One region of the Streptomyces sp. NBC_01465 genome, then DNA from elsewhere that is predicted to be linked to it. Evidence: riboswitches for the same ligand, from Rfam matches in the RefSeq annotation. Region 1 holds a riboswitch; the other holds the start of a gene.

Region 1 (5,176 bases):
TCCTGCCGCTGCGCTTCCCCGCCTGGATCGTGCTGATCTTCTGGTTCGTCCTGCAGTGGCTGGCGGCCAGGGGCGCGGGCACCGGCCCCGGCGTGGCCTATCTGGCGCACCTGGTGGGCTTCGCGACGGGCTTCGTCTACGCGGCGGCGTGCTATCGCCGTACGACTAGAGTGAAGGTCCCAGCGACGGCCACCGAGGGAGAAAGCAAGCCGTGATCACCGCGATCGTGCTCATCAAGACCAGCGTGGACCGGATCCCCGAGATCGCGGAATCGATCGCCGCGCTGGACAGCGTCAGTGAGGTCTACTCCGTCACCGGTACGTACGACCTGATCGCCCTGGTGCGGGTCGCCCGCCACGACGACCTGGCCGACATCATCCCGGGCTCCATCAGCAAGATCCCCGGCGTCGAGGCGACGGACACGCACGTCGCGTTCCGTACGTACTCCCAGCACGACCTGGAAGCGGCCTTCGCGATCGGCCTGGACGCGTAACCCGTCTTGCGCACGAGGGCCCCGGCAGCGCTGCTGCCGGGGCCCTCGTCATGTCGGATCACACCGCGGGGACACAACGCCCGTCCTCGGTACGGTAGTTCCAGCGCGCGCCGTCGCGCACCAGCTCCTTGACCGCGCGCACGAAGCGCTCCACGTGCTCGTCGGGGGTGCCCGCGCCGAAGCTCACCCGGATCGCGTTGAGCGAGCGCTCGCCCGGCTCGGCCTCGGGGGCTCCGCACTCGCCCGGGTCCTGCGGGTCGCTGCCGAGGAGGGTGCGGACCAGCGGGTGGGCGCAGAAGAGACCGTCGCGCACCCCGATGCCGTACTCGGCGGAGAGGGCCGCGGCGAAGTGCGAGCTGTTCCAGCCCTCGACCACGAAGGAGATGACGCCGACCCGCGGGGCGTCGTCGCCGAAGAGCGAGAGCACCTTGACCTCGTCGACCTCGGCCAGGCCCGCGCGGACCTGCGCGACCAGCGACTGCTCGTGCTCGACGAGCGAGTCGAAGCCGGCCTCGGTGAGCGCCTTGCAGGCGGAGGCGATCGAGTACACCCCGATGACGTTCGGCGAACCGGCCTCGTGGCGGGCGGCCGTGGTGTGCCACTCGACGTCCACACCGCCGTCGGTGCGCCGGGCGACCTTGCGGGATGCGCCACCGCCGGCGAGGTACGGCTCGGCCTCGGTCAGCCAGTCGGAGCGTCCCGCGAGCACACCCGAGCCGAAGGGCGCGTACAGCTTGTGACCGGAGAAGGCGACCCAGTCGACGTCCAACTCCGCGATGTCCACGGGGTGATGGGGCGCGAGCTGCGCCGCGTCGAGCACGATCCGCGCACCGTGGGCGTGGGCGGCGGCCGCCAGCTCCTTGACGGGCCACAGCTCACCGGTGACGTTCGAAGCGCCCGTGACGCAGACCAGCGCAGGCCCGTACGGGTCGCGGTCGGCCAGCGCGCGCTCCAGCGTCTCGACGGCCTGCTGCGGGGTGCGGGGCGCGTTGAGGTAGGTCACCTTGGCGTCGCGCCAGGGCAGCAGCGAAGCGTGGTGCTCGGTCTCGAAGACGAAGACCTGGCAGTCGGCGGGGAGGACCGCTGCGAGGAGGTTCAGCGAGTCGGTGGTGGAGCGGGTGAAGACGACCTGGTCGCCCTCGCGGCAGCCGAGGAACTCCGCGACGGTGGCGCGGCTGTTCTCGAAGAGGTCGGTGGAGAGCTGCGAGAGGTACCCGGCGCCGCGGTGCACGCTGCCGTAGTACGGGGCGTACGCCGCCACGTCGTCCCAGACCCGCTGCAGCGCCGGGGCGCTCGCCGCGTAGTCGAGAGCCGCGTAGGTGACTTCTCCGCCGGTGACGAGCGGCACCAGAACATCCCGCCCAAGTACGGGCAGAGGGGTACAAACCGAAGAATCGACGACAGCACTGGAGACAGACATGACGAACTCCCGGGAAAGGCAGGCGAAACCGAGCGAAAAAGGGTGTGCGGGAAGAGGGGCTACTGCCCTATCGCATTCGCTGAACCACGGAAGAAACTCCCTCGAAAACCAGGACCCCTGGTGAGGGATCCGCGCTTGCCGCAGACGTTGTTGTCTGCGGCCCGGTCTTCACTCAGGGCACCCCGCCACGGAAGGAGGGTTGCCGGACAGCGGGCTGAGGCCGAAATCGCTGTCACTCATGACCTGCCGAGAATCTTGCCACAAGCCGGGATGCACGCAAGGCGCAGTCCGTCATCTGGACTGCGCCCTACGTCACATCACCCGCGTGTTTAGGCGTTGCTGGCGGCGATCCACCGCTCCAGCGCCTTGCGCGCCGACCCCGAGTCGATGGACTCCGCGGCCTTGGCGATCCCCGCCGCGATCTGCTCGTTCAGCGTCCCGCCCCCGGGCTCCAGTGCGACCAGCGCCGCCGCCGAGTTGAGCAGCACCGCATCCCGTACGGGACCCGTTTCGCCGTCGAAGAGCCGCCGGGCGACCTCCGCGTTGTACGAGGCGTCCGCGCCCCGCAGCGCCTCCACGGGCACCAGCTCGATGCCCACGTCGCGCGGGTCGAAGGACTCCTCACGGACCGATCCGTCCCGTACGACCCATACCGTGGACGTCGCGGTCGTCGTCAGCTCGTCCATGCCGTCGTCCCCGCGGAAGACCAGCGAGGAGTTGCCCCGCTCGGCCAGCACCCCGGCCACGATGGGCGCCATACGGGCATCGGCGACCCCCACGGCCTGGGAGCGCACCTGGGCCGGGTTGGTCAGCGGCCCCAGCAGATTGAAGGTGGTGCGGATCCCCAACTCCCGCCGGGCGCTGGCCACATGGCGCAGCGCCGGGTGGAACTTCACGGCGAAGCAGAAGGTGATCCCCGCCTCCTCCGCGACCTCGACGACCCGCTTGGGCGTCAGCTGCAGATTGACGCCGAGCTTCTCCAGTACGTCCGAGGCGCCCGAGGCGCTCGATGCCGCCCGGTTGCCGTGCTTGACGACCTTCGCCCCGGTCCCGGCCACCACGACCGCCGACATGGTGGAGATGTTGACGGTCTTGAAGCCGTCGCCGCCGGTCCCCACGATGTCCACGCTGGGCCCGGAGACCTCGATGAGGTTGGCGTGCGCGTACATGGTCCGTACGAGACCGGTGATCTCCTCCACGGTCTCGCCCTTGGCCCGCAGCGCCACCGCGAATCCGGCGATCTGGGCGTCCGTCGCCTCGCCGCTCATGATGCGGTCCATGGCCCAGGCCGTCGCGTCCGCACTCTGGTCGGTGCCGTTCAGCAGTGCGTCGAGTACGCCCGGCCAGGAGTAGGCCGCCACGCTGTCGCCGCCAACCGGTGTCCAGACGTTCATGGTCCGCTCCTGGGTCCACAGCCGAATAGGGATACGACTACCTTATCCAGCCCCCGGGGACAGCGAAGAGCCCCGTCCATCGGATGGACGGGGCTCCTGCTGTGGCGACCTTCAGGTCAGGGGATCAGTGGTGGCCGTGGCCGCTGGTGATCTCCTCGTACTCCTGCACGGTGGGCTTCTCGATCTGGCTCTCGCCGCCGTAGTAGCCCTTGCTCAGCTTGGCCTTGAGCTTCTGCAGACGCGACACCTTGCGCGCGACACCGTTCTCGTCGACCGCAGGGCCGATCTCGAGCGGCTTGTACTGCTCGTGCGCGGTGAGCGTGTGCAGCTGCGCCGGCTTGAGCGGCTCGTGGATCTCCACGAACTCACCGTGCGGCAGGCGCTTGATGACACCGGACTCGCGTCCGTGCAGCACCTTCTCGCGGTCACGGCGCTGGAGACCGAGGCACCAGCGCTTGGTGAAGATGAACGCGAGGACCGGTCCGACGAACATGAAGATCCGGACGAACCAGGTGATCGAGTTGATCGACAGGTGGAAGTGCGTCGCCCAGAGGTCGTTGCCGCCACCGACGAGCAGGATCAGATAGAGCGTGATCCAGGCGACACCGAAGGCGGTACGCGTAGGAACGTTGCGCGGGCGGTCCAGGATGTGGTGCTCGCGCTTGTCGCCGGTGACCCAGGACTCGAGGAACGGGTAGACCGCGATCGCGACCAGGACCAGCGGGAAGATCACGATCGGGATGAACACACCCAGCACGAGGGTGTGGCCCCAGGCGTTGATCTCCCAGCCCGGCATGATGCGGACCAGTCCTTCGGAGAAGCCCATGTACCAGTCCGGCTGGGCGCCCGTGGACACCTGGTCGGGTCGGTAGGGGCCCATCGCCCAGATCGGGTTGATCGAGGCGACCGCCGCGATGACCGCGATGACACCGAAGACCAGGAAGAAGAAGCCTCCGGCCTTGGCCATGTAGACCGGCAGCAGCGGCATGCCGACGACGTTCTTGTTCGTACGGCCGGGGCCCGCGAACTGCGTGTGCTTGTGGTAGAAGACCAGGATCAGGTGCGCCACCAGCAGGCCGAGCATGATGCCCGGCAGCAGCAGTACGTGGACCGAGTAGAACCGGGCGACGAAGTCACCGCCGGGGAACTCCCCGCCGTACAGGAACATCGCCAGGTACGAACCGACCACCGGGATCGAGAGCAGCACGCCCTCCATGAACCGGACACCCGTACCGGACAGCAGGTCGTCCGGGAGGGAGTAGCCGGTGAACCCGGTGAACATGCCGAGCATGAACAGCAGGAAGCCGAACAGCCAGTTGACCTCGCGCGGCTTGCGGAAGGCGCCCGTGAAGAAGACGCGCATCATGTGCACGAGCATGCCGGCCAGGAAGATCAGCGCGGCCCAGTGGTGGATCTGCCGGATGAGCAGACCGCCGCGGACCTCGAAGCTGATGTTCATGGTCGAGGCGAAGGCCTCGGACATGCGCACACCCTGGAGCGGCTGGTACGGGCCGTGGTACACGACCTCGTTCATGCTCGGGTGGAAGAACAGCGTCAGGTACACACCCGTGAGGATGATGATGATGAAGCTGTAGAGGCAGATCTCACCGAGCATGAAGGACCAGTGGTCCGGGAAGATCTTGCGCATGTTGGACTTGGCCAGGCCGTAGATGCCGAGGCGTCCGTCAGCCCAGTCTGCGACCCGCTCACCGGCGGGCGCTTTGCGCTGTGTATCCGTCACGGTGCTCATCCGCGCTCCCAGAAGGCAGGACCGACGGGCTCTGCGAAGTCGCCGAGCGCTTCGAGGTTCCCCTCGCCGTTGACGCCGATCCGCAGCTGCGGAAGGGCGTGACCGGCCGGGCCGAAGAT
Region 2 (5,176 bases), 2.7 Mb from region 1:
CGGCCGAGGTGGCACCGGCGGGGATGGTGCCGGTGGGCAGCTCCAGCTGGTGGACGTCGATGCTCAGGTTGTTGGAGTGGTTCGGGGTCTCCGAACCGTGTGCGTTGCTGCTGAAGAAGTTGTTGGTGGAGCCGGTGTGCGGGTTGGTGATGTTCGTTCCGTTGACCCGGAACTGGTCGCCCGGGGTGTTCAGGTCGCCCTCGTACGCGGTCATGCTCACGCGCGGCTGCCCGTCCCCCGAGTTGTAGAAGCCGTCCACGGTGACCGTGGTGTCGGGGCTGGTGGAGCGCTGCAGGACGTGGCCGCCGTAGATGTAGACGTTCTGGCGGTCCGGGGCGTAGGTGGCGTTCGGGGCGTCGTACTTGTAGACGACCGTGATCGACCAGCCGCCGACGCAGCCGAGGCCGTCGGGCGCCCAGACGTTGCCGACGGCGATGGAGACGGGGGAGCCGGTGGTGACGCCCGCGAAGGCGGAGGTCACCTCGCCCTCACCGGTGTAGTACTGCGGGCCGCTGGTGGTCGGCGGGTCCTCGACCATGTCTTCGAGCGGGACGTCGGCCTGCGCGCCGCCGCCCACCGAGATGACGGGCTGGGTGGTGAGCGGCTCACCGGGGGCGCGGGTGACGTTCGCGCCGGACACGTCGCACCGCTGCAGGAGGTTTCTGCCGAATCGATACTTCCCGTTGTTGCCGCCCCAGAAGAGCCGCGCGTACGCGACCTTGGCGCCGGGGGGAATCGTCAGCGACGCGGTGCTGGACGTTCCGGTGGCCGTGCCCATCCCCGCCGCGTCGATGCGCTGCTCGACGTAGTTGTTGTTGTTCTTGGTGCCGCCGCCGGCCTGGGTCTCCGCGCAGTCCGTGACGTCGGCCGGCGGGGCGGTCGGGCAGCCGAGGACCGCGTTGCCGACCGTGACGAAGTCGCCGTAGAGCGCTTCGTCGTAGCGCTTGCCGAAGGGCTCGATCACGTCGGCCGAAGCGGACGTGGTGGGAGCGATGACGGTGGCGAGGAGCAGACCCGCGAGAATGCGGGCACCCCAGCGATGTCTGAGACTCATGCCGCGCAATTTATGCAATTCGGGTGAAATTGTACGATTAGGCCGCGCGCCGCGCCGCGTATTCACTGATTTCGCGCATTGGCGGCCGCTCCTCCGTGTCCACCGCATAGGTCCGGGGCACGAAGCCGTTCTCGCCCCGCTCGAACTGCGTCAGCGACGGCCGCACCAAGTGCCCGCGGGAGAGCCGGAGTTGGGCGGTCCGGTAGATCGCCGCCGCCATCCGGCCGAGCGCCCGGCCGTCCTGGTGGCGATGTTTCCGTACGCCCACGTCGACCTGGGCCAGCGCGTCCAGACCCACCGTGTGCAGCGCGTCGACGAGCAGCCCCAGCTCCACTCCGTAACCGACGGGGAAGGGCAGCTGCTCCAGGAGCGTGCGGCGGGCCGCGTACTCGCCGCCGAGCGGCTGGACGAAACCGGCCAGCTGCGGCCAGTGCAGATTGAGCAGCGGGCGGGCCACGAGCTCCGTGACGCGACCGCCCTGACCTGCTGCATCGCCGAGCGGTCGGTCGTACATCGCCTTGACGAGCTGGACCTCGGGGTCGGTGAGGAGCGGGCCGACGATGCCCGAGACGAAGTCGGCCGAGAAGTCCTTCAGATCGGCGTCGACGAAACAGACGATGTCCCCGGTGGTGACGAGGAGTGAGCGCCAGAGGACCTCGCCCTTGCCGGGCAGGGCGGGCATCCGGGGCAGGATCGAGTCCCGGTGCACCACCCGCGCACCGGCCGCCTCCGCGACCTCGGCGGTGCGGTCCGTGGAGCCGGAGTCGATCACCACGAGCTCGTCGACGAGGGGCACGGAGGCGGACATCAGCTCGCGGCGGATGACCGAGACGATCTCCCCGACCGTCTCCTCCTCGTTCAGCGCGGGCAGGACGACGCTCACCGAGGTGCCGTGTTTCTCACGTTTGGCGGCCACCAGGCGCTCCAGCGGGCGATCGGCGGCAGCCCAGGAACGCCTGCTCAGCCAGCGCTCCACCTCATCCAGCACGGGTGTCTCTCCTTGGTAGCGGCCATCTCGCGGTTCGGACGGGCCCTCTCCACGATCCGGGGCTTCGGTTACAGTCTTGAACAACGCGGATGACTGTCGCATGTCGGGGTCACCGCGCGGACAAACACCCGGGCCCTGGGGCCTGTGGTCATAGCGCTCATCCAGAGGGACTGAGGGAACGGCCCGTTGAAGTCCCGGCAACCATCCCGCCGACCGCGAGGTCAGGTGGGGACGGTGCCAATTCCGTCTTGCGGCGAACTGCGCCGTGAGGAAGATGAGGAGAAAGGGCCTCGCCATCATGGCTGTAGAGACAGTTGAAGCCGTAACCGCCGCACCGTCCGTCGATCTCGGACCCGCCGCCGCACTTTCCTGCCGCGAATGCTCCGCACGCTTCCCCCTGGGCCCCAGCTTCGTCTGCGCCGAGTGTTTCGGGCCGCTCGAAGTGGCGTACGACCTCCCGAGCGGCGACCCCGAAGGTCTGCGCAAGCAGATCGAGGCGGGCCCCAACAACATCTGGCGTTACGCGCCCCTGCTGCCCGTCCCCGCCGACGTGGCCACCAAGCCGAACCTCGAGCCCGGCTTCACCAAGCTGATCAAGGCCGACCGCCTGGCCGCCGAGCTCGGCGTCACCGGCGGCCTGTACGTCAAGGACGACTCCGGCAACCCGACGCACTCCTTCAAGGACCGCGTCGTCGCGATCGCCGTCGAGGCCGCCCGCGCCTTCGGCTTCACGACCCTCTCCTGCTCCTCCACCGGCAACCTGGCCGGTGCGGTGGGCGCCGCGGCCGTACGCGCAGGCCTCAAGTCCTGCGTCTTCATCCCGCACGATCTGGAGCCCGCGAAGATCATCACCGCCGCGGTCTACGGCGGCGAGCTGGTCGGCATCGAGGGCAACTACGACGACGTCAACCGCTTCTGCTCGGAGCTCATCGGCGACCCGGCCGGCGAGGGCTGGGGCTTCACCAACATCAACCTGCGCCCGTACTACGGCGAGGGTTCGAAGACCCTCGCCTACGAGATCTGCGAGCAGCTCGGCTGGAAGCTCCCGGACAACCTGATCATCCCGATCGGTTCCGGATCCCAGCTGACGAAGATCGACAAGGGTCTGCAGGAGCTGATCAAGCTCGGCCTCGTCGAGGACAAGCCGTACAAGATCTTCGGTGCCCAGGCGAAGGGCTGCGACCCGGTCTCGGCCGCGTACAAGGCCGGTCATGACGTGATCCGCCCGGTGAAGCCGGACACCATCGCCAAGTCGATCGCGATCGGGAACCCGGCCGACGGCCCGTACGTCATCGACATCGCGCGCCGCACGGGCGGTGCGGTCGAGGACGTCACCGACCCCGAGATCGTCGACGCGATCAAGCTCCTCGCGCGTACGGAGGGCGTCTTCGCGGAGACGGCCGGCGGCACCACCTTCGCCGTCCTGCGCAAGCTCCTGAAGGCCGGTCTCATCGACCCCGCCGAGACCACGGTCGCCATCAACACCGGCGACGGCCTCAAGACCCTGGACGGCCTCGCCGACTCCACGGGTCTCTCCGCCACCATCCGCCCCACCCTGGATTCCTTCCGAGAGGCTGGCCTCGTATGAGCGTCAAGGTCCGTATCCCGACCATTCTCCGTACGTACACCGGCGGCCAGGCCGAGGTCCCGGCGGAGGGCGCGACCCTCGCCGAGGTCATCGCCGACCTGGAGAAGAACCACACGGGCATCGCGGCCCGCGTCCTGGACGACCAGGGCAAGCTGCGCCGCTTCGTGAACGTGTACGTGAACGACGACGACGTCCGCTTCGAGGGCGGCCTGGACGCGGCGACCCCCGACGGCGCCGGCGTCTCGATCATCCCGGCGGTCGCGGGAGGCTGATCCAGCCCCAACACCTCTCAGCGTCACCACAGTTGCCCTCTCCGCGATAGAAGCGGAGGGGGCAATTCTGCAGGGTTAAGAGAGGTACAGTTGGGGCAGCCCCCTTGGTCGCCCGTGCCACGTGCATATGAGAACGCGACAAGGTGAGGGCAAAGTGTTCGAGTCTTTCGCGCCGTAAGTGCCCTTTGCCTGGCCCGACTTGCCCCGTGATCTGTGGGAATCCGCCCATTCTTCCGTTCGGCCGTGCACAGAATTCTCGTCCGATTGACCTGTTGCAGACGGCAGTTGGGCAGATACATTCAGCCGCGGTCGACGCGTTACGGCGCAAGGTCTGACCCGGGTCCGCGAAGTGCGGGTCCTGTGTAAGGGCCAGTAATAGGGGAGTTAGGCATGGCTCAGGGCACCGTCAAGTGGTTCAACGCGGAGAAGGGGTACGGCTTCATCGCGGTCGACGGTGGTGCGGATGTTTTCGTCCACTACAGCGCGATCCAGATGGACGGTTACCGCACCCTTGAAGAAGGTCAGCGAGTGGAGTTCGAGATCTCGCAGGGCCAGAAGGGTCCGCAGGCGGACATGGTCAAGCTCGCCGTCTGATCTCGGCGCGATCGACCAGCGACGCATTCAGCACTCACGCACGAAGGGCTCGCATCCCACCTGGGATGCGAGCCCTTCGTGCGTACCGGGAGACGTACGGGGGACAGGGTGGATGTGGGAGACCCGCTTGCACTCGCATGGGTCGAGTGCTAATCATTGGCGTTAGCACTCTCCAGGTGAGAGTGACAGAACTTGGACCGAGTCAGTGAGGCTCGCAGGCCGGGTGGGGCAAGGAACCACACGGGCAGCAGCCGTCCGTCGCGGGCACCGGCGCGGTCCACGAAGAACGCCACCCCTGTCCGGGAGGACCACTTCACATGGCCAAGATCATCGCGTTCGACGAGGAGGCCCGGCGCGGTCTCGAGCGCGGCATGAACCAGCTCGCCGACGCCGTCAAGGTCACCCTCGGCCCGAAGGGCCGCAACGTCGTCCTCGAGAAGAAGTGGGGCGCCCCCACGATCACCAACGATGGTGTTTCCATCGCCAAGGAGATCGAGCTCGAGGACCCGTACGAGAAGATCGGCGCCGAGCTGGTCAAGGAAGTCGCCAAGAAGACGGACGACGTCGCCGGCGACGGTACGACCACCGCCACCGTTCTCGCCCAGGCGCTCGTGCGTGAGGGTCTGCGCAACGTTGCCGCCGGCGCCAACCCGATGGCCCTCAAGCGTGGCATCGAGAAG

What was found. A riboswitch is a leader RNA that binds a small molecule or an ion and turns the genes downstream of it on or off. The one in region 1 is predicted to bind S-adenosylmethionine.
Region 2: it holds a riboswitch for S-adenosylmethionine, as region 1 does, so the genes downstream of both, thrC (threonine synthase) here and OG707_RS08745 (aminotransferase class V-fold PLP-dependent enzyme) in region 1, are expected to answer to the same signal.

What each region holds. Positions count from the first base shown of each region.
Region 1 covers NZ_CP109467.1:1,899,958-1,905,133, forward strand. The annotation lists gene OG707_RS08735 (rhomboid family intramembrane serine protease) at 1-215, shown strand, start outside; gene OG707_RS08740 (Lrp/AsnC family transcriptional regulator) at 212-493, shown strand; gene OG707_RS08745 (aminotransferase class V-fold PLP-dependent enzyme) at 552-1,913, opposite strand; SAM riboswitch class IV at 2,040-2,157, opposite strand; gene trpD (anthranilate phosphoribosyltransferase) at 2,243-3,307, opposite strand; gene qcrB (cytochrome bc1 complex cytochrome b subunit) at 3,432-5,057, opposite strand; gene qcrA (cytochrome bc1 complex Rieske iron-sulfur subunit) at 5,054-5,176, opposite strand, start outside.
Region 2 covers NZ_CP109467.1:4,611,114-4,616,289, forward strand. The annotation lists gene OG707_RS21780 (DUF7927 domain-containing protein) at 1-1,054, opposite strand, end outside; gene OG707_RS21785 (glucosyl-3-phosphoglycerate synthase) at 1,092-2,042, opposite strand; SAM riboswitch class I at 2,197-2,323, shown strand; gene thrC (threonine synthase) at 2,341-3,630, shown strand; gene OG707_RS21795 (MoaD/ThiS family protein) at 3,627-3,902, shown strand; gene OG707_RS21800 (cold-shock protein) at 4,293-4,496, shown strand; gene groL (chaperonin GroEL) at 4,814-5,176, shown strand, end outside.